Regions from separate parts of the Streptomyces sp. NPDC033180 genome, predicted to be linked through region 1. Evidence: riboswitches for the same ligand, from Rfam matches in the RefSeq annotation. Region 1 holds a riboswitch; the other holds the start of a gene.
What was found. Region 1 has a riboswitch for S-adenosylmethionine ahead of ACZ5WE_RS02105 (aminotransferase class V-fold PLP-dependent enzyme). Riboswitches for the same ligand answer to the same signal wherever they lie in the genome.

Region 1 (14,272 bases):
TTCTTCCACCCGTCGATGAACGAGGTGGAGTACCACGGCAGTTACATCCCGCTGCAGGGCCAGCTGATGTCCGAGGCGTTCAACTCGACCATGCACATCAGCTTCGATGTGCGCGGTGGTCTGCTGATCCGGCAGATCCACCACTGGGCGGCGCTGATCTTCCTCGCGGCGATGTTCGTGCACATGATGCGCGTCTTCTTCACGGGTGCCTTCCGCAAGCCCCGTGAGGTCAACTGGGTCTTCGGCTTCCTGCTGTTCGTCCTCGGCATGTTCACCGGCTTCACCGGTTACTCGCTCCCGGACGACCTGCTCTCAGGTACCGGTGTGCGCTTCATGCAGGGCGCCATCCTGTCCGTGCCGATCGTGGGCACGTACCTGTCGATGTTCCTGTTCGGCGGGGAGTTCCCCGGCGGCGACTTCGTGGCGCGGTTCTACTCGGTGCACATCCTGCTGCTGCCGGGCATCATGCTCGGGCTCGTGGTGGCGCACCTGATCCTGGTCTTCTACCACAAGCACACGCAGTTCGCGGGTCCCGGCAAGACCAACAAGAACGTCGTCGGCATGCCGCTGCTCCCCGTCTACATGGCGAAGGCCGGAGGCTTCTTCTTCCTGGTCTTCGGTGTGATCGCGGCCATCTCGGCGATCGCCACGATCAACCCGATCTGGGCGCTCGGTCCCTACCGGCCCGACCAGGTGTCCACCGGAGCGCAGCCCGACTGGTACATGGGCTTCTCCGAGGGCCTGATCCGTGTCATGCCGGGCTGGGAGATCAACCTCTGGGGTCACACGCTCGTCCTGGGTGTGTTCATCCCGCTGATCATCTTCCCGCTGGTCCTGGTCGCCATCGCGGTCTACCCGTTCATCGAGTCCTGGGTCACCGGGGACAAGCGCGAGCACCACATCCTGGACCGCCCGCGCAACGTCCCGACCCGTACGGGCTTCGGCGTCGCGTGGATCACCTGGTACATGGTGCTGCTCGTCGGTGGTGGAAACGACCTGTGGGCCACGCACTTCCATCTGTCGATCAACTCGATCACCTGGTTCGTGCGCATCGCCTTCTTCGTGGCACCGGTCATCGCCTTCGTCATCACCAAGCGGATCTGCCTGGGTCTGCAGCGGCGTGACAAGGAGAAGGTCCTGCACGGCCGCGAGTCGGGCATCATCAAGCGCCTGCCGCACGGTGAGTTCATCGAGGTCCACGAGCCGCTGGGCCAGGAGCAGCTGCACACGCTCACCGCGCACGAGCAGTACGCGCCGGTCGAGATCGGCCCCGCGGTCGACGAGAACGGCGTCGAGCGCAAGGTGTCCGGTTCGCAGAAGCTCCGGGCCAAGCTCAGCAAGGGCTACTACGGGGAGGACAACCAGATCCCCAAGCCCACCACCGAGGAGTACAAGGAGATCACGAGCGGCCACGGCCACCACTGATCCTCCGGAGCTCTGAAGCTCTGACCAAAGGTCGCCACGGCGAGAGCCCCGTTCCATGCGTTCCAGTGCATGGACGGGGCTCTTTGCCGTCCCCGGAGCTGGATAAGGTGTTCCTGTCCCATGCCTAGACGAACCCAGGAGCGGCATATGAGCGCTGTGACCCCCGCAGGAGGCAACACCGCGGCGGCCCGTTCCTGGCCGGGTGTGCTGAACGGACTGCTCGAGGGACGTGACCAGAGCACCGAGGACACGGCCTGGGCCATGGACCGGATCATGCGCGGCGAGGCGACCGACGCGCAGATCGCGGGCTTCGTGGTCGCGCTGCGGGCCAAGGGCGAGACCGTGGACGAGATCTCCGGCCTCGTCCGCACGATGTACGAGCACGCCAACGTGATCGAGGTGCCGGGGCAGACCGTCGACATCGTCGGCACCGGCGGTGACGGCGCCAAGACCGTCAACATCTCCACGATGTCCGCGATCGTGGCCGCGGGCGCGGGCGCGAAGGTCGTCAAGCACGGCAACCGCGCGGCCTCCAGCGCCTCGGGCGCCTCGGACGTCCTGGAGAAGCTCGGCGTGAACCTGGAGCTGCCGCTGAATCGGGTCGTCGAGGTGGCCGAGGAAGCCGGGATCACCTTCTGTTTCGCCGTGAAGTTCCACCCGGCGCTGCGGCACGCCGGCGGGGCGCGCAGCCAGCTGGGCATCCGGACCGTCTTCAACGCCCTCGGGCCGCTCACCAACCCGGCCAAGGTGCGGGCCCAGGCGGTCGGGGTCGCCGACCCGCGGATGGCGTCGATCGTGGCCGGGGTCTTCGCCGAGCGCGGGAACTCCTCCCTCGTCTTCCGCGGCGACGACGGCCTCGACGAGCTGACGACCACCTCGACCTCCCGGGTCTGGGTCGTGCGCGACGGCGCCGTGCGCGAGGAGGCCTTCGACCCCCGGGACGTCGGCATCGACCTCGTCCCCGTGGAGGCGCTGCGGGGCGCTGACGCCTCGTACAACGCCGAGGTGGCGCTGCGCCTCCTCGACGGTGAGAAGGGACCGGTCCGGGACGCCGTACTGCTGAACACGGCGGCCGCCCTGGTGGCGCTGTCGCCGGGCGAGGGGACCCTCGTGGAGCAGATCGGCGCAGGGATCGCGAAGGCGGCGCAGGCCATCGACTCCGGAGCCGCGAAGAAGGCCCTGGAGCTGTGGGTGGCGGCCAGCAACAGGTGAGTGTGGTGCCCACCGCGGTCCGGATGCCGGACTGCGGTGGGCACCGAGAAGATCGTGTGGCAAGATGCTGCGCAGGTCATGAGTGACAGCGATTAGGCCCCGGCTCGCTGTCCGGCAACCCTCCGTCCGTGGCGGGGTGCCCCGGGTGAAGACCAGGCCGTGGACAGCAAGGTCCATGGCAAGCGCGGACCCCTGGACATCGGTGAATGTCCGCCCCTGGGGTCCTGGTCCTCAAGGGAGCAGTCTCGTGAGCAAGCGAATGCGATAGGGCTTCCCGGCCCCTTTTCCGCACCCCCTTTTTCTTTCGTCACTGCAGCGCCGTTCGAGCGCGCTCGCAGTGAACTCGCCTGCCTTCCCACGGGAGTTCGCCATGTCCGCACGCTCTGTCGCCACCACCACCGACGTCGCCTCCGCCGAGTCCGCCGACCCCTGCTGTGCCGCGCCGCTGCCCGTCCTCGGCCGTGACGTCACCGTGCCGCTCGTCACCGGCGGCGAGGTGACCTACGCGGCGCTGGACTACGCGGCGAGCGCCCCTGCGCTGCAGCGAGTGTGGGACGACGTGTCCGCGTACGCGCCGTACTACGGCAGCGTGCACCGCGGTGCCGGGTACCTCTCGCAGCTCTCCACCGACCTCTTCGAGAACAGCCGGGTCGCCGTCGCCGAGTTCCTCGACTGCCGCGAGGACGACCAGGTCGTCTTCACGCGCTCGACCACCGACTCGCTCAACCTCCTTGCCGCGGCCCTCCCGGTCGACTGCCAGGTCTTCGTCTTCGAGACCGAGCACCACGCCTCGCTGCTGCCCTGGCGCGACGCCCGCGTGACCTACCTGAACGCCCCGCGCACCGCCGATCAGGCCGTCGCCACCCTGGAGCGCGCCCTCGCCGACCGCGACCCCTACGGGCCCGCCCTGGTCTGCGTCACCGGTGCCTCGAACGTCACCGGTGAGCTGTGGCCGGTCAAGGAACTCGCCGCCGCCGCCCACGCGCACGGCGCCCGCATCGTCCTGGACGCCGCTCAGCTCGCGCCCCACCACCCCGTCTCCATCAGCGAGCTCGACGTCGACTGGGTCGCCTTCTCCGGCCACAAGCTGTACGCGCCCTTCGGCTCCGGCGTCCTCGCGGGTCGCTCCGACTGGCTGCGGGACGCCGAGCCCTACCTCGCGGGCGGCGGCGCCTCGCGCAAGGTCGCGCGGCGTACGGACGGCGGCGTGGACGTGGAGTGGCACGACACCGCCGCGCGCCACGAGGCCGGGTCGCCGAACGTCATCGGCGTGTACTCGATCGCCTCCGCCTGCAAGGCGCTGACGGAGGCCGGCTTCGACGAGCTCGTCGCCCGTGAGCGCCACCTCATCGCCAAGGTGCGCGAGGGCCTCGCCGAGGTGCCCGCGGTGAAGGTGCTCTCGCTCTTCGGCGACGACGCGCCGCGCGTCGGCGTCATCTCCTTCGTCGTCGACGGCTGGAACAGCTCACACTTCGCCGCCGCGCTCTCCGCCGAGTACGGCATCGGCGTACGCGACGGCCTGTTCTGCGCCCACCCGCTGGTGCGCACCCTGCTCGGCAGCGACCCGCAGACGCAGGGCGAGTGCGGCGCCCCCGAGGCGGCGCCCGGCGAGAAGTCCCTGAACGCCATCCGCGTCAGCTTCGGCGCGGGCACCCCCGACGAGCACGTGGAGCGTTTCGTGCGCGCCGTCAAGGAACTGGTGGCGGACGGCGCGCGCTGGAACTACCGCACGGAGGACGGGCGTTGCGTGCCCGACACCAACGCCGCCTGAGCCCTGGGTCGTCCCTTGAGGCGTGAGCCCAGGACGATCATCCGCAGGGCCCGCTCGGTCGCGTCGGTGAGGAACTCGCCGCCCCGGCCGAGCGCCTCGGTGAGTGAGACCGGCGCGGGCAGGATCGCGCTGTAGGCGTCCACACCGACCGCCCGTACGTGGTGTGCGCCCTGGCCGATCGTGCCCGCGAGGACCAGGACGGGCCGGCCGAACCGCTTCGCGCGCCGCGCCACTTCGGCGGGGACCTTGCCGCGCGGCGTCTGGTGGTCCAGGGCGCCCTCGGCGGTGACGACGAGGTCGGCGCGGGCCAGGCGCGCGTCCAGGTCCAGATGGTCGAGCAGGACGTCGAAGCGGGGCAGGAGCTGGGCGCCGAGGGCCGCGAGACCGGCTCCCAGGCCGCCGGAGGCGCCTGTTCCGGGGCCGAGGGCGAGGTCCGTCGTGACGTGCAGGTCGCGGGTCAGGACGTGTGCCCAGTGCTCCAGGGCCGCCGCCAGCTGTTCGACCTGCGTGGGGGTCGCGCCCTTCTGCGGGCCGAAGACCCGGGCGACGCCGCGCTCGCCGGTCAGGACGTTGAAGGGGTTGCAGGCGACGCGGATCTCGGTGTCCTTCAGGCGGGGGTCGAGGCCCGAGGGGTCGATGCGGCTCAGCCGGATCAACTCCCGTCCGCCGTGCGGAAGTTCCCAGCCGTCCGCATCCAGGAGCCGGGCGCCGAGGGCCTTCAGGGCCCCCGCGCCGCCGTCCGAGGTGCCGGAGTCGCCGCAGCCCACCAGGATGCGGCGGGCACCCGCGTCGAGCGCGGCGCTGATCAGCTCGCCGACGCCGTACGTCGTCGTGGCCCCCGGGTCGCGCAGATCGCGGGGGACGAGCGAGAGCCCGGCCACGGCTGCCATCTCCACGACCGCCGTGCCGTCCGGGAGGAGCGCGAAGTGGGTGCCGAGCCGTTGGCCGACGGGACCGGTGGCGGGCAGCGCGACCAGGCGGCCGCCACCCGTGCCGGCCAGGGCGCGAGCCGTGCCCTCGCCGCCGTCCACCAGGGGGATCAGATCGGTCTCGGCGTGCGGGACGACACGGCGTACTCCTTCGGCGATGGCCTCGGCCGCGGACTGCGCGGACAGGGACTCCTTGAAGCCGCTGGGGGCGATGGCGAAACGGGTCAGCATGAGGTCTCCAGTACGGGCGGGATCAGCGGACGGGTACGCCGAGCAGCGGCCAGAGCGCCACGGCGAAGAGCAGGACGAGGGCGGCGGTCAGCGGTGCCAGGACCGCGGAGAGGCGCAGCAGGTCGCGCGGGGTGTAGGTGGGGGTGCCGGGGATGTCGGCGAAGAGCGTGACGGGCTTCGCGGAGGCGGGCAGTGTGTGGCAGAAGCCGGCGGCCGCCGTGGAGGCCAGGGCGGCGGCGACCGGGTTGACGCCCGCGCCGACGGCCGCCGCGACGACCAGCGGGACCAGGACGGACGAGCGGGCCGAGCGGGACTGCAGGACCAGGTGCGCGGCCGTGCTGACCGCCACGACGAGGGCGAGGAAGAGCCAGGGCGACACGTCGAGCGGGACCCCGCCGACCAGCCACTTCGCCGCCCCCGACTCGGCCAGTGCCACGCCCATCGCCATCGTCGCCGCCATGAAGAGCAGCAGCGACCACGGCACCGTCTTCAGCGCGTCCTTCAGGCGTACGGTGCCGAGGGCGGGGGACGAGGCCACGACCGCGCCGATCAACGCGACCACGGCGGGCGGCACTTGGTGCAGCGGCTCGCTGCACCACAGTGCGACGACCGTGGCGAGCAGGAGGGCACAGCGGGTCTCGGCGGGCTCCCAGGGCCCGGAGACCGGCTGCTCGCTGTGCTCCTGGAGCTGCTCGACGGTGATGTGGACCGGGCCCTTGCGATCGGACCGCCGGGTCGTCGTCAACAGGACGGCCTCCGCCGCCAGATGGGACGAGGCGATGGCGAGCGGCAGGCCGAGCAGCAGCCACTGCGTGAAGCCGATCCGCTCCCCGGTGGCCTCCCAGAGCACGGACACCGTGATCAGATGCGCGCCGGCGCCGATCAGGGTCGCGACCGCGGAGAGCAGGATCACGGTCGGGAACAGCAGCGCGAGCATCACCACCAGGCGCCTGCGGTCGGCGAGGACCTTGGCGAGTGCGAGGAAGACCGGCAGCGCGAGCGCGGCGCGGCCGGACGTCGCCGGCACCGCGAAGGCCGTCACGACCAGGGCCGCCGTCGTCAGATGCGTCAACTGCCGTACGGTGCGTGCCCCGCTGACGAGAAAGGCCGCGGCCCGGCCCGCGAGACCGCTGCGGGCCACCGCGGCCGCCAGCACGAACGCGCAGATCAGCAGCCAGACCGTCTCGTCACCGAGGGTGCCGAAGAGTGTGTCGCTGCTGATCACCCCGGTCGCGGTGAGCGCGAGCCCGGCGCCCAGCGCGATGTACGTGTCGTCGATCGGCGTACCGATCCACGCGCAGGTCGCCAGGGCGAACACGGCGAGGGTGACCCGCGCGTCGCCGCTCAGGCCGGGGAAGTTTCCGGGCACCACCAGCAGCGCGCACAGGCTCAGCGCTGTGCAGAGGGTGATCGCTTGGCGGGGATTCAGGGTCACGCGTCGAGCCTCGGGCCCGGCCGTGAGCCCTCAATGAGCCGTGGATGAAAGGAATTTCACCCGCCGGCCCGCATGTCACCCCGGAAGGCGGTACCCCATCCCGCGCACCGTCTCCACCCGCTGGGCACCCAGCTTCTTGCGCAGCGCCCGTACGTACACGTCCACGATGTTGGAGCCGGGGTCGAAGTCGTATCCCCACACGTGCGACAGGATCTGCTCCCGCGAGAGCACCTGCCCCGGGTGGCGCAGGAACAGTTCGAGCAGCACGAACTCACGTGCCGTCAGGTCCACGGTCCGCTCGCCCGAACGCGCTCTGCGCGTGCGCAGATCCAGCGTCAGATCACCACCGCGCAGCACCGTCACCTCCGGGGCTCCCGCCGCCGTACGCAGCCTCAGGCGCACCCGCGCGAGCAGCTCCTCGAAGCGGAACGGCTTGGTCATCCAGTCGTCGGCTCCGCCCTCCAGGCCCGCCACGGTGTCCCGCACCGAGTCGCGCGCGGTCAGCACGATGACCGGTGTGGTCACGCGGGCCTCGCGCAGCTGCCGCAGGACCGTGAAGCCGTCCTTGCCGGGCAGGCCGATGTCCAGGACGACCAGGTCGAAGCCGCCGGTCAGGGCGTAGTCGTAGGCCGCTTCCCCGTCGCCGACGACGCTGGTGGTGAAGCCGTTGGCGCGCAGGCCCTTCTCGACGAAGGAGGCGATGCGGTCCTCGTCCTCGACGATGAGAATGCGGTTGTTCATGGCTGTCCTGCTTCCTGTTCTCGCAGGTCGAGTACGAAGGTGGCGCCGCCGCCTCGCGTGGGCCGCAGGTCGACCCGGCCGCCGTGCCCCTCGGCGATGGCCCGCACGATGGCGAGGCCGAGCCCGGCGCCGGTGGCGCGTGAGCCGCGGCGCGCGGTGCCGCGGCGGAACCGCTCGAAGATCACCGAGGCGTCCTGGGCCTGGACGCCGGGCCCGCTGTCGGCGACGTACAGCTCGATCCGGCCCGCCGAGCTGCGCGAGCCGATGCCGATGCGCTGGCCGGGGACGGTGTGCTGGACGGCGTTCTGGGCGAGCTGCACCATCGCCTGGGTGATGCGCTGCGGGTCCAGGGCGGCCTCGCCTTCGGCCACTTCGGCCAGCTTCCAGTCCCGTTCGCCGAGTGCCCGTGCCTTGACGAAGACGTCCGCGGTCAGCTCGGCGAGCTGTACGGGCTCGGGGGTGACGAAGTCGGGGCGCTCGGTCTTGGCGAGGAGCAGGAGGTCCTCGACGATGCGGCTCATCCGGTCGAGCTCCTCCATGACGATCCGCGTCGTCTCCTCGCGCTCGCCCGGGTCGTCGCCCATCAGCTCCAGATGGCCGCGGACGATGGTGATGGGCGTACGCAGCTCGTGGCCGGCGTCGTCGACGAACTCGCGCTGAGCGGCGAAGGCCCGCTCCAGGCGGTCGAGCATGCCGTTGAACGTCTCGGCCAGGGCCGCGATGTCGTCCCTGCCCTGCACCGGGATGCGCTGGGTCAGATCCTGCTCGGTGAGCTGCGCGGCGGTCGTGCGCACCAGGCGTACGGGCTTGAGGATGCGCCCCGCGACGGCCCAGCCGATGCCGGTCGTCATCAGGAGCGCGACCCCGGAGATGGCGAGCAGCATCGTGAACACGTCGCCCGCCTTGGCCTGTTCGCCCGCCGGATGGAAGGCGACGACGAACGCCGCAGCCGGGTGGCCGGCGCTCGGCGCGATCTCCACCTTCGCCCAGCGCACCTCGCCCCGCTCACGCTGCAGCGTGCCGGTCGCGTCGGGGGACTCGAAGACCGTTCGCAGCGCCGCGCTGTCCTCGGCTAGCGGATGGCCGATCCGCGGCTCGCGTGACTGCTCCTTCTTCGCGGGCGCCCTGCCGGGGCGGCCGACCAGACCAAGGAGCTCCTCGTCGGGGTCGGCGTACTGCCGGGAGAGGAAGAGCCGCAGGAGGGGATCGGGAGCTGCGAACTTCTCGCCCGTCTGCGGGTCGACCCCTTCGCGGGCGAGGTTGGTGAACTCCGCGGTCTCCTGGGCGAGCAGCCGGTCGATGCGGTGGTCGACGTCGCGCAGCAGGACGGAGCGGGTGGTGGCCGCGACCGCGGTGAGTGCGACGGCCATCACCACGAGCAGCCAGAGCAGGATCCGGACACGGGCGGATATCCTGCGGTGCGGGCGCTCAGCCGTCGTCACCGGGGCCGTCGTCGTCGTTGTCGCCCTGGCCGCCGCTTCCTTCGTTGCCGTCGTCGTCGTTGTCATCGCCCGAGGAATTCTCGCTCACCGGTGGTGGGGAGACCGTCTCGTCGCTCGGCGTCGGCCGGGGAGTGGTGGGCTTGGAGGAGGGCGAGGACGGCGAGGGCGGCGACGAGGACGGCGAGCCGCTCTCCAGCTCCACCTTGGGCGGGGCCTTGGGCGGCTCGGGGCTGTCGGTCAGGGCGTAGCTGGTCGCGGCGATGCCGAGGGGGATCGCCACGACGGCGGCCAAGGCGGCCATGCGGTGGGTGAAGACCATGGGTGCGAGCGTGCGGGGTGTACCCGGGCAGGAGCATGAGCCGCAGATGAGGAAACCTTCATCCGAGGCCCGGGGGCGAGGCGAGCCTAGGAGTCGAGGCCGATCGCGAACGCCGCTTCGAGGTCGTGCTGCGAGTACGTACGGAACGCGACGTGCGTGTCCGTCGCCTCCACGCCCGGAATCTTGCTGATCTTGCCGGGGATGACGTCGGCCAGGTCGTCGTGGCGCGCGACGCGCACCATGGCGATGAGGTCGTACGTGCCGGTCACGGAGAAGACCTCGCTGACGCAGTCGAGGGCGGCGATCGACTCGGCGATCTCCGGGATCCGGTCCACGCTGGTCTTGATGAGCACGATCGCGGTGATCACGGCTGACTGTCTCCCTCGGTAGCCGGTACTGGCTTATTCACTCTAGCTGTCCACCTACAGAGCCCCCACGCGTAGATGAAGCCCAGGGAGAACCCGACCAGGTGCGCCAGATACGCCACTCCGGGCCCCGCCACGCCCTGCCACGCCGCGAGCCACTGCAGCACCACCCAGAACGGCAGCACCACCCACGCCGGAAAGCGCAGCGGCAGGAAGAAGAGGAACGGAAAGAGGCTGGTGACCCGCGCCTTGGGGAAGAGTCGGAGAAAGGCGCCGAGCACCGCGGAGATCGCCCCCGACGCGCCCACCAGGGTCTGGTGGGAGCCCGCGTGCGCGACCGCGTAGGCGAACAGGGCGAGATAGCCGCAGCCGAGATAGAAGAGCGCGAACTGGAGGTGTCCCATCCGTTGCTCGGCCATCGCCCCGAAAACGAAGAGGAACAGCATGTTGCCGATCAGATGCAGCCAGCTGCCGTGCACGAACAACGCGGTGGCCGGGGCGAGCAGGGGCCGCATCGCCCCGCTGAACAGCTGCGAGGGGATCACGCCCCAGCGCTCGAAGTAGGCCTGCTGGGCGGCGATCAGCTCATCGCCGATGCCGTACGCGGGATTGAGCCCGGACACCGGCGAGATCAGGAAGACCAGACAGCAGACGGCGATCAGGCCGTACGTCACCGGGGCGGACTCCTCTTTGAGCATCCGGCCCACCGTCGTACCCCATGTCTTGATCATGGGACAGAGCATGACGTAAGTGCAGTAAACCGTACAGACCGCCCCGCCGCGTGGGAGGCCGCCGCATGGAGACCCTTACAGGCCTTAGGGTTACGGGCACCACGCACCATGGAATTCCGAAGGAAAGCGAACAGCCACGATGACGGTTCCTCTGCCGACCGACACCACCAGGTGGCGCTGCCAGCTCTGCGGCAACCTCACGCGGTTCGACGTGACCCGCAGTTCGAAGGTCGTCGAATACGTGCACCTCGACCTGGCCGGTGAGTCGAACATCGAGGAACGCGAGGTGGTCAGTGAGACCATCGAGTCGGTGCGCTGCCGTTGGTGCAACGCGGTGGACCAGGTGGAACTCGTGGACAGGCCGGGCGCCGGCTCCTGAGGGAGCGGGCCCCGCACAGCTAGTGGGGTGACGGATGGTGGAGAGCGCAAGCGGGGAGCCGGACGACGGCACCGCTGAGGTGCTCGACCGTCCGCTGCCCGACGGAGTGCGCCGACGGGTCGTCCAGATCGTCTCGGACGGCTTCGGCGGCCTCACGGTCGGCGAACTGCCCGCACAGCTGCGGCAGTACGCCCGCTTCACGCCGACCCGGCGCACGAAGTTCGCGGGCAACGCGATGGCGGCCGCCCTGGAGGGCGACGCGCTCTTCCGCCAGCGCATCGGCGAACGTCTCAGAGAGACGCAGCCCGAGCTCACCGGCGCCCTGGACGCGGGCTCACCGCCCCCGGCCGCGGACCCCCTCGATGTGGCGGCCGCGGCCTATGTGCTGCGTCCCACCGGCTGGGTGAAGCTGGTGACCGCCGCGGGCGAGGAGGCCCAGCGGGCGGACGCCGAGCGCGTGGACGACGAGACGCGTGCCGAGCTCGAACGGCTGCGCGAGGAACTTTCCGCGGCCCGCGGCCATACGAAGGCCGAGACCGAACGGCTGCGCGCGGAGCTCGAGTCGGCGAAGAAGGAAGCCGAATCGATGCATCGCAAGCTGCGCGGCGCCCTCAGCGACGTCAAGCGCGGCGAGGCGGCCCTGCGCAAGGCCGCCGCGGAGCACGACGCGGCACGGGCCGACGGCCAGGCGCAACTGTCCGCCGCCGAGAGCGAGACCCGGCGGCTCAAGGCACGGCTCAGCGAGACCGAGGCCGCCCTGGAGGCCAGCCGCAGGGCGGCGCGCGAGGGCCGCAGCGTCGAGGACATGCGGGTGCGGCTGCTGCTCGACACGGTCCTTGAGTCGGCGCAGGGGCTGCGCCGCGAACTGGCCCTGCCGCCCGTCTCCGTAAGGCCCGCCGAGACAGTGGACGCCGTCGAGCCCGGGCGGATGACGCCCAAGGACATCGCCGCCCGCGCCCTCTCCGAGAACGACCCGGCGATCCTGGACCAGCTGCTCGCGCTGCCGCAGGCCCACATGGTCGTGGACGGCTACAACGTCACCAAGACCGGCTATCCCACGATGCCCCTGGAGAAACAGCGGCTGCGGCTGCTCGGCTCGCTCTCGCAGCTCGCCGCACAGACCGGCGCCGAGATGACCTGTGTCTTCGACGGCGCCGAACTCGCCGCGCCCGTGCTGCTCGCGCCGCCGCGGGGTGTGCGGGTGCTGTTCTCCAAGCCGGGCGTCACCGCGGACGAACTGATCCGCCAACTGGTGCGCGCCGAGCCTCCCGGGCGCCCCGTGGTCGTCGTGTCGACCGACCGCGAGGTGGCCGACGGGATCGCGAAGGCGGGGGCGCGGCCCGTCGCTTCGGCCGTCCTCCTGAAGCGGCTCTCGCGAAGCTGACGTACGCCGCATTCGCGGGGCTAAGGGGTATGGAGTAACTCCTGTTCCCTATGCCCGAATTGGGATGCCGCCGGCGCGACGCAGTGTCAATTGATCATTACCGCCTGTGCGTTATCGGTAAAATATGCGTCCCGCAGTCCACTTTTTGTCGGTCAGGATTTGAACTGATCACAAGAAGGTCACTAGGGTCTCGCCTCGAACCTCCGCTCGGTTGATCACCCATCCGGGGTGACAGCGGTGGTACCCGCCGACCGGGTCTCGGTAGGCGGCTGGAGGAAGAAGGAGCCGCCTTCGTGGCGTCCCACCGTCGACCCAAGCAGCCGAGCCGCGCGCGCGTGACCGTGCTCACCGCCACCGCCGCCGCTGCCGTCGCACTCACCTCCCAGGCGGCCAACGCGACGCCGAGCGAGAAGCCGAGCAAGGACGAGGTCAAGTCCAAGGTCGACAAGCTCTACGAGGACGCGGGCCGGGCCACCGACCGTTACAACGGCGCCAAGGAGAAGCAGGAGAAGCTCGAGAAGGAGATCGGCGAGCTTCAGGACAAGGTCGCCCGCGGCCAGGAGGACCTCAACGACCTGCGCGGCGGCCTCGGTTCGATGGCCAGCGCGCAGTACCGCTCCGGCGGCATCGACCCCTCCGTCCAGCTCTTCCTCTCCGCCGACCCGGACGACTACCTCGACAAGGCGTCCACCATGGACCAGTTGAGCGGTCAGCAGGTCGAGGCGCTCAAGAAGGTCCAGGAGAAGCAGCGGGCCCTCGCGCAGGAGCGCAAGGAGGCTTCCGACAAGCTCAAGGACCTCGCGGACACGCGCAAGGAACTGGGCAAGAAGAAGAAGGAAGTCCAGGGCAAGCTCGGCGAGGCCCAGAAGCTGCTCAACACCCTCACCGCCAAGGAGAAGCAGGAGCTCGCCGCCAAGGAGACGCGCGCGAGCCGCGACGCCGGCGACCGCGTGGACCTCGGCAAGGAGGTCCCGGCATCGCAGCGCGGCCAGGCCGCCCTGAGCGCCGCGGCGACGCAGATCGGCAAGCCCTACGTCTCCGGTGGCAGCGGACCCAACTCCTACGACTGCTCCGGCCTCACGCAGTGGGCGTACAACCAGGCCGGTGTGCAGATCACCCGGACCACGTACACCCAGCAGAACGACGGCACGAAGATCGGCCGTGGCGAGCTCAAGCCCGGCGACCTGGTGTTCTTCAACAGCCTGGCGCACGTCGGCTTCTACGCGGGCAACGGCCAGGTGCTGCACGCCCCGAAGCCGGGCGCCGTCGTGCGCTACGAGTCGATGTCCACGATCGGCTCCTTCCAGTTCGGCGTCCGCATCTGAAACGACCGGCATGCCGTCCGAACGGGCGAATTCCGGCAACTCCAGCTGACCCCGCGCCCCGTCGGTGACCTGCGTCTCCGGCGGGGCGTCACGTTGTGTACACGGCCGGGTCTTTGGCCGTGACGTGATCCCACGGCTACTGTCGCGCGCATCCCCCGACGGATCGGGGGGACTTTCCCCCGGTTCGTCCTTCGTCCGGGGGTCCGTCAGCGAAGGGAGAGCGGCTTCCCGTGGGGTCCCATCGTCGTCTCGCGCCGTCCGGCCTGGACCGGAGCACGCGCGTAACCGTCCTGTCAGCCGCCGCGGCAACCGCCGCGGCCGCCTTCGCCGCACCGGCGGGCGCCGCGCCGCAGGACACTCCGGCCACCACCAAGGCCAAGGTGGACCGCCTCTTCGAGCAGGCCGAGAAGGCCACCGAGGCGTACAACAAGGCCGACGAGCGCGCGGACACACTGCGCGAGCAGGTCGAGCGGGCCAAGGACAGCGTCGCCCGCGGCCAGGAGCGCATCAACACCATGCGCGGCGCGCTCGGTTCGCTCGCCGGGGCGCAGTACCGCTCGGGCGGCATCGATCCCTCCCTCGC
Region 2 (14,272 bases), on a different contig from region 1:
ACGTGACCGCAACGGGTGGTGAAATCACCCGAGTTGCACCTAATGGGGCGCTACCACCCATTCACCCTTGCGCATGACGGCCACCAGGTCGAAAGCCGCGTCGAGGACCACCAGGTCGGCGTCCTTGCCGGGCTCAAGCGAGCCGACCTTGTCGTACATCCCGAGGAGCCTGGCCGGGTTGGCGGAGATGGCCCGCACGACGTCGTCGACCGGAAGACCGTCGACGCTCACCGAGCGCTTGAACGCGCGGTCCTGGGTGAGCGTGGAGCCCGCGATCGAACCGCCCTCGACGAGCCGCGCGACGCTGTCCTTCACCTCGACCTCCAGCGGGCCGAGCATGTACCGCCCGTCGCCGAAGCCCGCCGCGTCCATCGCGTCCGTGATGAGCGCGGTGCGGGCGGCGCCCGCGTGGTGGAAGGCCAGCTCGAACGAGGCGGGGTGCAGATGCGTCCCGTCGTTGATCAGCTCGACCGTGATCCGCTCGTCCTCCAGGAGCGCGGCGATCGGGCCGGGCTCGCGGTGCGCGAGGCCCGGCATCGCGTTGTAGAGGTGCGTCGCGACGGTGGCGCCCGCGTCGATGGCCTCCACCGTCTGCTCGTACGTCGCGTCCGTGTGCCCGATGGCCGCGATCACGCCGTGCTCGGCGAGGAGGCGTACGGAGTCGATGCCGCCCGGCAGCTCCGTGGCGAGCGTGAACATCTTCGCCCGGCCGCGGGCCGCGTCCATCAGCTTGCGGACGTCGGCGGGGTCCGGGTCGCGCAGGAGCGCCTCGCTGTGCGCGCCCTTGCGGCACGGCGAGATGAAGGGGCCCTCGAAGTGGATGCCCGCGATGTCGCCCTGCTCGGCCAGCTCGGAGAGCACCCCTGCCCGCTGGGCGAGGAAGTCCATCTCGCCGGTGACGGTGGAGGCGACGACGGTCGTCGTGCCGTGCAGGCGGTGCGTGTGGACGCCCTCGAGCACGTCCTCGACCGTGCCGGAGGTGAAGGAGGCACCGCCGCCGCCGTGGTTGTGGATGTCGACGAAGCCCGGGACCACCCAGTGGCCGGGAGCGAGGTCGACGGTCTCGGCATCCGCCGGGGCGCTCCCCGAGATGCGCGTGCCGTCGACGATCACACGGCCGTTGGTGAGCGTCCCGGTGGGAAGTACCACCTGAGCACCGGCGAGAACTTTGCTAGCGGCCATCAGGCGGTTACCTCCGGGGGGTCGGTGCGGTCGGTGGGGTCGGTGGGGTCGGGTTCGCTGAGCAGATCCCAGGCGAGCAGGCCCGCGCCCAGGCACCCTGCGGTGTCCCCCAGGGCGGCGGGGACGACCAGGGGCTGGGTCTGGAACTGGACGATCCGTTCCGTCATGGCCGCCCGCAGGGGTGTGAACAAGGTTTCCCCGGCCTCGGCGAGACCGCCACCGATGATCAGGGTGTGCGGGTCCAGGAGGGTGAGGGCGGTGATGAGCCCGTCGGCGAGCGCGTCGACGGCGTTCTGCCAGACCTCAAGGGCCCGCGGGTCGCCCGACTCCACGGCCTTCGCGCAGTCCGCGGCGTCCGCCTCCGGGTCGCCGCTCGCCGCCGCCCAGGCCTCGCTCACCGCGGACGCGGAGGCGAGCCGCTCCAGACAGCCGCGCTGGCCGCAGCCGCAGGGCGGACCGCCGGGGCGCACGATGATGTGCCCGATCTCGCCCGCGGAGCCGTGGGCGCCGGGCTCGATGCCGCCGCCGATGCCGATGGCCCCGGCGATCCCGGTGCCCAGCGGCACGAACAGGAACCGGTCGGCGCCCTTGCCCGCGCCGATCCGCCCCTCGGCGAGGCCGCCGGTGCGGACGTCGTGGCCGAGGGCCACGGGCACGCCTTCCAGCCTGCGGCTCAGGAGGTCGCGCATCGGGACGTCGCGCCAGCCGAGGTTCGAGGCGTAGACCGCGATGCCGCGCTCGGTGTCGACGATCCCGGGGACCGCGACGCCGGCCGCGGCGGCGGGCTCACCGAACTCCCTGATCCCGTGGGCGCGGAGGTCGGCGGCGAAGTCGAGGATGGACTCGACCACGGCGTCGGGCCCGCGCTCCCGGCCGGTGGCCCGCCGCGCCTCGTACAGGAGCGCGCCGTCCGCCCCGACCAGGGCGGCCTTCATTCCGGTGCCGCCCACATCGAGGGCGATGACATGTCTCACGGGGGACAGTGTCGCGCCTACGCCGCGAGAGGTCTAGTCCACTTCGGGTAAATCGCCGGGCTCCACCGGGGGGTGGGTGACCCAAACCGCCGCTTCGCGGCGGATGTCTCCCACCCACCCACCCGATCACCCCGCGGTGCCGGACTAGCCCAAGATGACGCTCCGCGTCAGGTTGCGGGGGCGGTCCGGGTCGTAGCCGCGTGTCTCCGCGAGGGCCACCGCGAGCCGTTGGGCGCGGATCAGGTCCGCCAGAGGGTCCGCGTCCGGGTGGGCGACCAGTTCCCCGCCCACCCGGGCCACGTCCCCCGCGAGGCCCTCGGGGAGCGTTCCGAACATCCACGCCACGCGGCCGGGGCCGGTGATGGAGATCGGCCCGTGGCGGTACTCCATCGCGGGGTACGACTCCGTCCACGCCCCCGCCGCCTCCCGCATCTTCAGCGCCGCCTCCAGGGCGAGCCCGTACGTCCAGCCGCGCCCCAGGAACGTCCACTGCTCGGCGGCCACGACCGACGCGGGCAGCGGCTCCGTCACCGCGAGCTCCGCGTCCACCGCCGCTTCGGGGACCGACTTCACGCCGGGGACGTCACCGAGCCCGGCCCGCAGGAAGGCGAGCGCGGTCGTGGCGAAGCGGGTCTGGACGACCGACTCCTCGTCCGCCCAGTCCAGGACCGCCACCGAGTCGGCCGCGTCCATGATCGGCGTCTTCGGATCGGCGGTGAGCGCCGTGGTCGGGACCACGCCCTTCAGCTCGCCGAGGAGCTCAAGGACCTCCGTCGTCGTACCGGAGCGGGTGATGGCGACCACCCGGTCGTACGTGCGCCCCGTGGGGAACTCCGAGGACGCGAACGCGTCCGTCTCGCCCTGCCCGGCCGCCTCGCGCAGCGCCGCGTACGCGATGGCCATGAACCACGACGTCCCGCACCCGGTGACAGCCACCCGCTCGCCCGGCCGCGGCAGCCCGTCGAAGGTGAGAGCGGCCTCGGCCGCCCGGTGCCAGCAGGCGGGCTGGGTTGCTATCTCTGCTGCGGTACGCGACATGCGTCAAGGCTCCTTGCCGGTGGGACGTCATTGGTACGCCGTTGCACAAGCGATACTGAGGTGGTGTAGACCTCGTGTCCATACGCGAGGGAAAATCGCAGTTCACGTAGATCATCGAGGGTGGGAACAGCTGTGCAGCGGCGCGCGACAGGACTGACCGCGGCGATAGCCGTACTGGGCATGGCGGGGGTACTCGCCGGCTGCGGCGGTCCGGGCGATTCCGGCGACGTCACCCTCAAGCTGGTGGCCGCCGACTACGGCGACTCCAAGGCCAACAGCTCCCAGAAGTACTGGGACAAGATCGCCAGGCAGTTCGAGGCCAAGAACCCCGGCATCAAGGTCGACGTCGACGTCTACTCCTGGACCGACGTGGACCGCAAGGTCAAGGACATGGTCAAGGCCGGCGACGCCCCCGACATGGCCCAGATCGGCGCCTACGCCGACTACGCCGCGCAGGACAAGCTGTACCGCACCGAGGACCTGGTCTCCATCTCCACCCAGGCCGACTTCATGGCCCCCCTCTCCGAGGCGGGCGAGGTCAAGCGCGTGCAGTACGGCATGCCGTTCGCCTCCTCCACGCGTCTGCTCTTCTACAACGAGAAGATCTTCAAGGACGCCGGCCTCACCCCGCCGCAGAGCTGGAGCGAGCTCGCGGCCGCCGCCAAGACGCTCAAGGCGCGCGGCGTGAAGATCCCCTACGCCCTGCCGCTCGGCAAGGAAGAGGCGCAGGCCGAGACCATGCAGTGGCTGCTCAGCGGTGGCGGCGGCTACACCGACAACGTCGGCACGTACGACATCGACTCCGCGCAGAACGTGAAGACCTTCAGCTGGCTGAAGGACGAGCTCGTCGGCAAGGGCCTGACGGGCCCCACGCCCCCCGCCAAGCTCGACCGCGCCGAGGCCTTCGCCGCCTTCACGCGCGGCGACGTCGGCATGCTCAACGGCCATCCCACGCTGATGCAGATGGCCGCGAAGAAGGGCGTGAAGTACGGCATGGTGCCGATGCCCGGGGTGAACGGCAAGGCCCAGGCCACGATGGGTGTCGCCGACTGGATGATGGCTTTCAGGCAGAAGGGCCACCGCGAGGAGATCGGCAAGTTCCTCGACTTCGCCTACAGCACCAAGAACGTCCTGGACTTCTCGCGCGAGTACGACCTGCTGCCCGTCACGAACTCCGCCACCGAGGAGATGACGGGCAACAAGAACGACAAGGCGCTCGCCGAGTTCCTCGACGAGCTCTCCACCTCGCAGCTGTACCCCGTGGGCAAGACGTCCTGGGCGCAGGTCTCCGTCGAGGTCAAGAAGTACATCGGCAAGGCCGTCGACGCGAACGGCGATCCGGCGTCGATCCTCAGCCAGATCCAGGCCAAGGCGGCCACCGAGGAGAACTCGGAATAGCGTGACGGGCATGACGGACGCCACGGACGACGACGCGAGGGACGACGCGTTCCCCGACACCGGCCTCTCCGAGCGGGACCGCGCGATCCTCGCCCTTGAGCGCCGCGACTGGGCGACCGGTCCCGGCGCCAAGGAGCGGGCCGTGCGCGAGCGGCTGGGCCTGGTGCCGGTCCGCTACTACCAGCTCCTGAACGCCCTGCTCGACGATCCGCGTGCCCTCGCGCACGATCCGGTCACCGTCAACCGGCTTCGGCGGGTCAGGGAGTCCCGGCGCGAGGAGCGTTGAGCGTAGGGTCGGGCCCATGGGTGACCCTGTGTACTCGCCGTACTCTCCCGAGCTGCCCGAGCCCGTGACCGCCGCCGGGCGCGAGGGGCTCGCGGCGCTCCTCGCGCGGCCCGGGAAAGCCGTGATCGCGCTCGACTTCGACGGCACGCTCGCCCCGATCGTGCCCGACCCCGAGCAGGCCCGCGCCCACCCCGACGCCGTCCCGGCCCTCGCCGCGCTCGCGCCGAAGGTGCTGTCCGTCGCCGTCGTCACCGGGCGCCCCGCGGGCGTGGCGGTGCGCTACGGCGGCCTGGCGGGCGTCCAGGGCCTTGAGCACCTCGTCGTGCTCGGGCACTACGGAGCCGAGCGCTGGGACGCCGTCTCCTGCGCCGTGCACGCGGCCGAGCCGCACCCCGGCGTGGCCGCCGTGCGCGCCGAACTGCCCGGCTTCCTGGACACGATCGGCGCCTGGCGCGGCACGTGGATAGAGGAGAAGGGCCGCGCGGTCGCCGTCCACACCCGCCGCGCACGCGACCCGCAGGCCGCGTTCGAAGCACTTCGGGAGCCCTTGGGCGAGCTGGCCGCCCGCCACGGCCTGATCGTCGAACCGGGCCGCATGGTCCTGGAGTTGCGCCCTCCGGGCATGGACAAGGGCGTGGCCCTTGCCGACTACGTACGGGAGGTCGGCGCCGAGAGTGTGTTGTACGCGGGCGACGACCTGGGCGACCTGCCCGCTTTCGCGGCCGTGGAGAAGCTCCGCTCGGACCAGGTGCGGGGGCTGCTGGTGTGCAGTGGCAGTGCGGAGGTGGCGGAGTTGGCGGAACGGGCTGACTTGGTGGTGGACGGGCCCCAGGGCGTGGTGGAGCTGCTGTCCGCCATCACGGCTCAACTGAGCTGATCGGCGCCGAGGTCGGGTTGGACGCCTACTCAGTGATCTTTCCCCGACCCCGCCCCTTCCCGAAGACTCGCTCGGCGCGAGGGCCGGGCTGAAGAATCAGCCCCTCCGGCGTTTGAGGAGCGGGGTCTGGGGCGGAGCCGTCAGGACCCCAGTGCCCGCAGCTGGTCCAGGAACCACTGGGCCGGGGGCAATGCCGTCGCCGCCGCAGCGAGGCGTTTCGTGCGTTCGGCGCGTTCGCCGACCGGCATCGTCAGCCCCGCGTGCAACGCGGCAGCCGTGCCCGTCACGTCGTACGGGTTGACGACGACCGCGTCCTCGCCCAGCTCCTCGTACGCCCCCGCCTCCCGCGACAGGACAAGAACGCACCCGTCGTCGGAGACGACCGGAACCTCCTTGGCCACGAGGTTCATGCCGTCCCGGATGGGGTTCACCAGCGCCACGTCCGCCAGGCGGTACGCCGCCAGGGAGCGCGCGAAGTCGTCCTTCACGTGGAGGACGACCGGGGTCCAACCCTCCACGCCGTACTCCGAGTTGATCTCGTCGGCCAGCGTCTGCACGGACGCCGTGTAGTCGCGGTACACCGCGAGGTCCTGCCTCGACGGGTAGGCGAAGGCGACATGCACCACCCGCTCCCGCCACTCGGGCCGCGAGGCCAGCAGCTCCCGGTACGCGAGGAGCCCCCGCACGATGTTCTTCGACAGTTCCGTCCGGTCGACGCGGACGATCACCTTCCGCCCGGCACCCACCTGCTCCCGCAGCGCGACAAGGCGTTCCTCCACGTCCGCCCGCCGCGACCGCTCACGCAGGAAGTCCGCGTCCGCCCCGAGCCCGTGCACGCCGATCCGCGTACCGGTCGTACCGCCGAGGACGGCCACACAGCACTCCGTGAACGCGTCCGCCCACCGGCCCGTCAGGAACGCCGCCCGGTCGGCCCCGAGGATGCCGCGCAACAGCTGCTCCGCGACGTCGTCAGGCAGCATCCGGAAGTAGTCCACCGGCGCCCACGGCGTGTGCGAGAAGTGGCCGATGCGCAGGTCGGGGCGCAGCTCACGCAGCATCCCCGGCACCAGCGCCAGGTGGTAGTCCTGGACGAGGACCGCCGCGCCCGCTCCGGCGCTCTCGGCCAGCGCCTCGGCGAAGGCGCGGTTGTACGTCTCGTACGACGCCCACTGCGCCCGGAACTCCGGTCCGAAGGCCGGTTCGAGCGGGGTCTGGTAGAGCATGTGGTGGACGAACCACAGCACCGAGTTCGCGATCCCGTTGTACGCGTCGGCGTGCACGCCCTCGTGCGACCCCGCGTCGATGTCGAGCATCCGCACGCCGGGCTCGCCGACCCCGCGCCGCACGGCCTCCCGGTCACCGTCGCCGAGCGCCGCGCAGACCCACAGGGCATCCGCGTCGTCGCCGATCGCGCTCAGACCCGAGACGAGTCCGCCTCCGCCCCGCTTGGCCGTCAGTTCCCCGTTCTCCTCCAGGGTGTACGTGACGGGGCCGCGGTTGGACGCGACGAGGACCTGGGCGGCGGCGTGCTCGGAGACCATGTGGCGAAACCTAGCCCTTCGGGGGAGGACTCAAACGTACGGCCGGGCCCTGGTGGGGGCCCGGCCGTATACCTTCGGCGACCGGCGACCGGCGACCGGTCGCCGACTGTCAGTGGCGTCTGCTCCTTGCCGCCGCCACCGCCAGTGCGCCCAGCGTGCACAGGGCGATCGCCAGGCCCGCGTACAGCATCGTGTCCGAGTCGCTGCCGCTCTTGGCGAGTTCACCCGGACCGCTCGCCGGCCTCGCGGGCCCGCTCTGCTCCGCCCGCTCACCGGCGGGGATCGCGACCTGGCCGGTGCGCGATCCGTATGCGGTGTCCATGCCCGCGGCGGGTACGGCCGCGGCGCCGAGTGCTCCTGTCGCGAGGACGGCCGTGGCCATGGCCATGCCACCGACGCGTCGCGCGCTTCCCATTACCTGTCTGACCCTCACCTGTCTGACCCTCATAAGTGGGGAATGTAGACAAAATGCCCGGCTTGGGTGGTTACGCCACGCGGCGTGCCGCGTACTCCGCGATGCCGCACATCGGCGGACGCTCCTCCGTGTCCACCGAATGGGTCCGCGGCTCGAACCCCTGCTCGCCCCGTTCGAACTGGGTGAGCTCGGGCCGTACGAGATGGCCGCGCGCGAGCCGCAGCTGTGCCGTCCGGTAGATCGCCGCCGCCATCCGGCCGAGCGCCTGCCCGTCCTGATGCCGGTGCTTGCGCACGCCGACATCGACCTGCGCGAGCGCGTCCAGGCCCACCGTGTGCAGCGCGTCGACGAGCAGACCCAGCTCCACTCCGTAACCGACGGGGAACGGCAGCCGCTCCAGGAGGGATCTGCGCGCCGCGTACTCACCGCCCAGCGGCTGGACGAAACCCGCCAGTTGGGGCCAGTGCATGTTGAGCAGCGGGCGTGCCATCAGTTCGGTGACCCGGCCGCCCTGATCGGCGGTTCCGGCCAGGGGGCGGTCGTACATCGCCTTCACGAAGTCCACGTCGGGCTCGGTCAGGAGCGGGCCCACGATGCCGGTGACGAAGTCCGCCGAGAACTCCCTCAGGTCCGCGTCGACGAACGCGACGATGTCACCGCCGGTCACCAGGAGCGAGCGCCACATGACCTCGCCCTTGCCGGGCACGGCCGGGACGCGCGGCAGTATCTCGTCCCGGTGCACGACCCGTGCCCCCGCCTCCCGCGCCACCTCGGCCGTACGGTCCCGGGAGCCGGAGTCGATCACCACGAGCTCGTCGACGAGCGCTTGCCTCTCGACCAGCTCGCGGCGGATCTCGGCGACGATCCCGCCGACCGTCCCCTCCTCGTCGAGCGCGGGCAGGACGACACTCACCGAGGCCCCCGACGCCCGTTTGGCGGCGACGAGTGCGCTGAGCGGACGGTCGGCGACGGACCAGGAACGCCTGGTCAGCCAGCGCTCGGCCTCTTCCAGCACGGGTGGCTCCTCCTGTGTGTGGCCTACATGTGATCCATCTCGCGGTTCGGACGACTATCTCAAGGGTCCAGGCCGTCGGTTACAGTCTTGAACAACGCGGATGACCATCGCACGTCGGGGGCCATCGCGTAACAAATGCCCTGGGCCCATGAAGCCCCGGCGCCATACCGCTCATCCAGAGGGGCAGAGGGATACGGCCCGTTGAAGCCCCGGCAACCATCCCGCCGACCACGCACGCGAGGTCTCGGTGGGGAAGGTGCCAATTCCGTCTCGTGGCGAGATGCGCCGCGAGGAAGATGAGGAGAAAGGGCCTCGCCTCCATGGCTGCGCAGACTGTCGCAACGAACGAAAACACCTCTTCGACCACGGGTTCCGTGGATCTCGGCCCCGCGTCCGGCCTCTCCTGCCGCGAGTGCGGCGAGCTCTACGCCCTCGGCCCGATCTTCGCCTGTCAGGCCTGTTTCGGCCCGCTCGAAGTGGCGTACGACCTGCCGACCGGTGACCCCGAGGCACTCCGGAAGCAGATCGAGTCCGGCCCCGACAACATCTGGCGCTACGCGCCCCTGCTGCCCGTCCCCGCGAACGTCGCCGAGAAGCCGAACATCAACCCCGGCTGGACCAAGCTCGTCAAGGCCGACAACCTCGCCCGTGAACTCGGTGTCGAGCAGGGCAAGTTGTTCGTCAAGGACGACTCCGGCAACCCCACGCACTCCTTCAAGGACCGCGTCGTCGCGCAGGCCATCGAGGCCGCGCGCGCCTTCGGCTTCACCACCCTCTCCTGCTCCTCCACCGGCAACCTCGCCGGCGCCGTGGGCGCCGCCGCTGCCCGCGCCGGCTTCCGCTCCTGCGTGTTCATCCCGCACGACCTGGAGCAGGGCAAGGTCGTCATGGCCGCGGTGTACGGCGGCGAGCTCGTCGGCATCGAGGGCAACTACGACGACGTGAACCGCTTCTGCTCCGAGCTCATCGGCGATCCGCTGGGCGAGGGCTGGGGCTTCGTGAACGTGAACCTGCGGCCGTACTACGGCGAGGGTTCCAAGACCCTGGCGTACGAGATCTGTGAGCAGCTGGGGTGGGTCCTACCCGATCAGCTGGTCATTCCGATCGCCTCCGGATCGCAGCTCACGAAGATCGACAAGGGTCTGAAGGAGCTCATCGCGCTCGGGCTCGTCGAGGACAAGCCCTACAAGATCTTCGGTGCGCAGGCCGAGGGCTGCTCGCCGGTGTCGACCGCCTTCAAGGCGGGCCACGACGTCGTGCGCCCGCAGAAGCCGGACACCATCGCCAAGTCCCTCGCCATCGGCAACCCCGCCGACGGGCCGTACGTCCTGGACATCGCGCGTCGCACGGGCGGGGCCGTCGAGGACGTGAACGACGAGCAGGTCGTGGACGCGATCGAGCTGCTCGCTCGGACCGAGGGGATCTTCGCGGAGACCGCCGGGGGTGTGACGGTGGGCGTCACGAAGAAGCTGGTCGAGGCGGGGCTCATTGATCCCTCCCTCACCACGGTGGTGTTGAACACCGGCGATGGGCTCAAGACGCTTGATGCCGTTGCCGAGAGGTCTCAGGCGACCGCGACGATCAAGCCCAGCCTTGACGCGTTCCGCTCCGCGGGTCTTGCCAAGTAGGCATCGCTGTTGTCTGCGGGACCGTCGTGGCTGGTCGCGCAGTTCCCGCGCCCCTTCGGGGCGCCCCCTGATGGGGCGCCCTCTCGATCTACCGAGGTGATCCCATGAGCGTCAACGTCCGTATCCCCACCATTCTTCGCACCTACACCGGCGGTCAGTCCGAGGTCGCCGCCGAGGGGGCGACGCTCTCCGAGGTCATCGCCGACCTGGAGAAGAACCACACCGGTATCGCTGCGCGCGTCCTGGACGACCAGGGCAAGCTGCGGCGCTTCGTGAACGTCTACGTGAACGACGACGACGTCCGCTTCGAGCAGGGTCTTGAGACCGCGACGCCGGACGGTGCCGGGGTCTCGATCATCCCCGCCGTCGCGGGTGGTTGATTCTTTAAAGAAATACCCTGCGTAATCTGAATTGCCCCCTCCGCGAGAGAAGTGGAGGGGGCAATTCCATGTGATTGAGCGCGGTACAGTTGGGAAGCGAGCTTCCTGTTTGTGCCGAGCGCATATACGAAGTCGCCCCGAGGGCGACAAGAAGTAGCCAAAGTGCACTGCCCATTTGCCCTCTCCGTGGCATTTGTCTGGCCCGACTTGCCCTGAACTCCGGCGAATTCTCCGCATATTACCGATCAGGCGTGCCCAGAATTCTCGTCCGATTGACCTGTTGCAGAGGGCAGTTGGACAGATACATTCAGCCGCGGTCGACGCGTTCCGGCGCACGCCTCCACAACCCATTGGGGGGGTGAGGTCTGACCCGGGTCCGCGAAGTGCGGGCCCGTGCAAGGGCCAGTAATAGGGGAGTTAGGCATGGCTCAGGGCACCGTCAAGTGGTTCAACGCGGAGAAGGGGTACGGCTTCATCGCGGTCGACGGTGGTGCGGATGTTTTCGTCCACTACAGCGCGATTCAGATGGACGGCTACCGCACCCTTGAAGAAGGTCAGCGAGTGGAGTTCGAGATCTCGCAGGGCCAGAAGGGTCCGCAGGCGGACATGGTCAAGCTCGCCGTCTGATCTCGGCGCGATCGGCCAGCGACTTAGAGAGCGACGAGGGGCCCGTATCCCGACAGGGGTGCGGGCCCCCCGTGCGTCCCGTGGCACACCCCCGGGCGCGCGCCCCCTCGTACGTCGGGGATCCGTGAGAGGCGCTTGCACTCGTAGGGGTCGAGTGCTAATCATTGGGCTTAGCACTCTCCGAGTGAGAGTGACAGAACTTGGATCGGGTCGGTGAGGCCCGCAGGCCGGGTGGGGCAAGGAACCACAAGGTTTGCAGGCCGTCCGTCGCGGGCACTGGCGCGATCCGGAGCATGCCACCCCTGTCCGGGAGGACCACTTCACATGGCCAAGATCATCGCGTTCGACGAGGAGGCACGGCGCGGCCTCGAGCGCGGCATGAACCAGCTCGCCGACGCCGTCAAGGTGACCCTGGGCCCCAAGGGTCGCAACGTCGTCCTCGAGAAGAAGTGGGGCGCCCCCACGATCACCAACGATGGTGTTTCCATCGCCAAGGAGATCGAGCTCGAGGACCCGTACGAGAAGATCGGCGCCGAGCTGGTCAAGGAGGTCGCGAAGAAGACGGACGACGTCGCCGGTGACGGCACGACGACCGCGACCGTCCTGGCGCAGGCGCTGGTCCGCGAGGGCCTTCGCAACGTGGCCGCCGGTGCCAACCCGATGGCCCTCAAGCGTGGCATCGAGAAGGCCGTCGAGGCCGTCTCGGGCGCCCTGCTCGAGCAGGCCAAGGACGTGGAGACCAAGGAGCAGATCGCTTCGACGGCCTCCATCTCCGCCGCCGACACCCAGATCGGCGAGCTCATCGCCGAGGCGATGGACAAGGTCGGCAAGGAAGGCGTCATCACGGTCGAGGAGTCGCAGACCTTCGGGCTCGAGCTTGAGCTCACCGAGGGCATGCGCTTCGACAAGGGCTACATCTCGGCGTACTTCGCCACGGACATGGAGCGTATGGAGTCGTCGCTCGACGACCCGTACATCCTGATCCTGAACTCGAAGATCTCGAACGTGAAGGACCTCCTTCCGCTCCTCGAGAAGGTCATGCAGTCCGGCAAGCCGCTGCTGATCATCGCCGAGGACGTCGAGGGCGAGGCCCTGTCGACCCTGGTCGTCAACAAGATCCGTGGCACGTTCAAGTCCGTCGCCGTCAAGGCCCCGGGCTTCGGTGACCGCCGCAAGGCCATGCTCGGCGACATCGCCATCCTCACCGGTGGCACCGTCATCTCCGAGGAGGTCGGCCTCAAGCTGGAGAACGCCGGTCTCGACCTGCTCGGCCGCGCCCGCAAGGTCGTCATCACCAAGGACGAGACGACCATCGTCGACGGCTCCGGTGAGAGCGACCAGGTCCAGGGTCGCGTCAACCAGATCCGCGCCGAGATCGAGAACTCGGACAGCGACTACGACCGCGAGAAGCTGCAGGAGCGCCTGGCGAAGCTCGCCGGCGGTGTTGCGGTCATCAAGGCCGGTGCCGCGACCGAGGTCGAGCTCAAGGAGCGCAAGCACCGCATCGAGGACGCCGTTCGCAACGCGAAGGCTGCCGTCGAAGAGGGCATCGTCGCCGGTGGTGGCGTGGCCCTCATCCAGGCCGCCGCTGTCTTCGAGAAGCTTGAGCTCGAGGGCGACGAGGCCACCGGTGCCGCCGCTGTGAAGCTGGCCCTTGAGGCCCCGCTGAAGCAGATCGCGGTCAACGCCGGCCTCGAGGGTGGTGTCGTCGTCGAGAAGGTGCGCAACCTGACCGTCGGCCACGGCCTGAACGCCGCGACCGGTGAGTACGTCGACATGATCGCCGAGGGCATCCTCGACCCGGCGAAGGTCACGCGCTCTGCCCTGCAGAACGCCGCGTCCATCGCCGCGCTGTTCCTCACCACCGAGGCCGTCATCGCCGACAAGCCGGAGAAGGCGGGCGCTGCCCCGGCCGGCGGCGGCATGCCGGGCGGTGACATGGACTTCTGATCGACCTCTGGTTGATCAGCGGTTCATCGCTTCACGCGAACCGAGGGCGGCACTCCTTCTCACGAAGGGGTGCCGCCCTCGGGCGTTTCAGGAGCCGTGCGTGACTACGGCAGGCGGTCGAGCAGCCAGGTGCAGAGTTCTTGCGTGATCAGGGTGTGGGCCTCGTTGTGGGTGGCGCAGAGGTACTCGTCCAACTCGCTGTCCTCGGACTGCTCCGGGAGCGGGTCGTGCAGCTTCTCGTGGGTGTCGATGTCGCGCAGGGCCACCGCGCTCACGGCGGGTACGAAGCAGTGCTCGCGGATCTCGGCCTCGGAGCCGAGACCGATGATGGCGGGGATCTTGTTCAGCTCGTCGGCGAGGATGCCGAAGCCCTCCAGGGTGCCGCCGGGGGCGCCGTCGATCTCGGGCATGCCGGACGTGTGGATCTGCGGCTTGCGCAGGGTCACCACCCGCAGCTGCGCGACGAGTTGGTCCTCGCCCACCGACTGCGTGTAGAGGTGGGTGCCGGTGATGGCAAGGCCCTTGCCGCGGAACGCCCGCTGCCCGGGGGTGATGCCGTTGGCCACGCCGCTGCGTACGCCGTTGGCGACGCCGATCTTCTTCGGGCGCCTCGGCCAGCCGCCGACCCGCTCCAGCTCGGCGAGGAACTCGACGCGCTCCTTGTCGGTCTCGGGGCTGTCGTCCCACTCGGAGATGTGCTGCCAGAGCAACTGGCGCGCGGCCGGGCTGTTCATCTGGTTCGAGAAGGCCGCGTTGAGCCGCCGGATGTAGTGCGCGAACGACTGCAGCGCGATCGGGATCCAGGCCCCGCGGTGTGGGCTGTCGTAGGAGACGTACAGCGCGGTCTGGTGGTCGACACCGTCGCGCTCCATCCTGGCGAGCGCGTACCGCGTGACCAGACCGCCCATGCTGAACCCGCCGACCGTCAGCGGGTGGTCGCCGGTGCGCCGCGCGATCGCCT

Region 2: another riboswitch for S-adenosylmethionine. It lies ahead of thrC (threonine synthase); the one in region 1 lies ahead of ACZ5WE_RS02105 (aminotransferase class V-fold PLP-dependent enzyme).

The regions. Positions count from the first base shown of each region.
Region 1 is NZ_JBVIPU010000001.1:434,357-448,628, reverse strand. Features, by position in the region: gene qcrB (cytochrome bc1 complex cytochrome b subunit) at 1-1,425, shown strand, start outside; gene trpD (anthranilate phosphoribosyltransferase) at 1,573-2,637, shown strand; SAM riboswitch class IV at 2,712-2,828, shown strand; gene ACZ5WE_RS02105 (aminotransferase class V-fold PLP-dependent enzyme) at 3,008-4,408, shown strand; gene ACZ5WE_RS02100 (glycerate kinase family protein) at 4,360-5,568, opposite strand; gene ACZ5WE_RS02095 (SLC13 family permease) at 5,591-7,003, opposite strand; gene ACZ5WE_RS02090 (response regulator transcription factor) at 7,079-7,744, opposite strand; gene ACZ5WE_RS02085 (sensor histidine kinase) at 7,741-9,252, opposite strand; gene ACZ5WE_RS02080 (small secreted hydrophilic protein) at 9,173-9,505, opposite strand; gene ACZ5WE_RS02075 (Lrp/AsnC ligand binding domain-containing protein) at 9,592-9,873, opposite strand; gene ACZ5WE_RS02070 (rhomboid family intramembrane serine protease) at 9,870-10,601, opposite strand; gene ACZ5WE_RS02065 (hypothetical protein) at 10,741-10,980, shown strand; gene ACZ5WE_RS02060 (NYN domain-containing protein) at 11,015-12,364, shown strand; gene ACZ5WE_RS02055 (C40 family peptidase) at 12,658-13,689, shown strand; gene ACZ5WE_RS02050 (C40 family peptidase) at 13,920-14,272, shown strand, end outside.
Region 2 is NZ_JBVIPU010000022.1:27,840-42,111, forward strand. Features, by position in the region: gene nagA (N-acetylglucosamine-6-phosphate deacetylase) at 40-1,182, opposite strand; gene ACZ5WE_RS36280 (ROK family protein) at 1,182-2,156, opposite strand; gene ACZ5WE_RS36285 (SIS domain-containing protein) at 2,301-3,194, opposite strand; gene ACZ5WE_RS36290 (ABC transporter substrate-binding protein) at 3,327-4,592, shown strand; gene ACZ5WE_RS36295 (DUF3263 domain-containing protein) at 4,603-4,878, shown strand; gene otsB (trehalose-phosphatase) at 4,895-5,755, shown strand; gene ACZ5WE_RS36305 (alpha,alpha-trehalose-phosphate synthase (UDP-forming)) at 5,896-7,296, opposite strand; gene ACZ5WE_RS36310 (hypothetical protein) at 7,406-7,711, opposite strand; gene ACZ5WE_RS36315 (glucosyl-3-phosphoglycerate synthase) at 7,782-8,726, opposite strand; SAM riboswitch class I at 8,895-9,029, shown strand; gene thrC (threonine synthase) at 9,047-10,354, shown strand; gene ACZ5WE_RS36325 (MoaD/ThiS family protein) at 10,459-10,734, shown strand; gene ACZ5WE_RS36330 (cold-shock protein) at 11,158-11,361, shown strand; gene groL (chaperonin GroEL) at 11,686-13,311, shown strand; gene ACZ5WE_RS36340 (esterase/lipase family protein) at 13,416-14,272, opposite strand, start outside.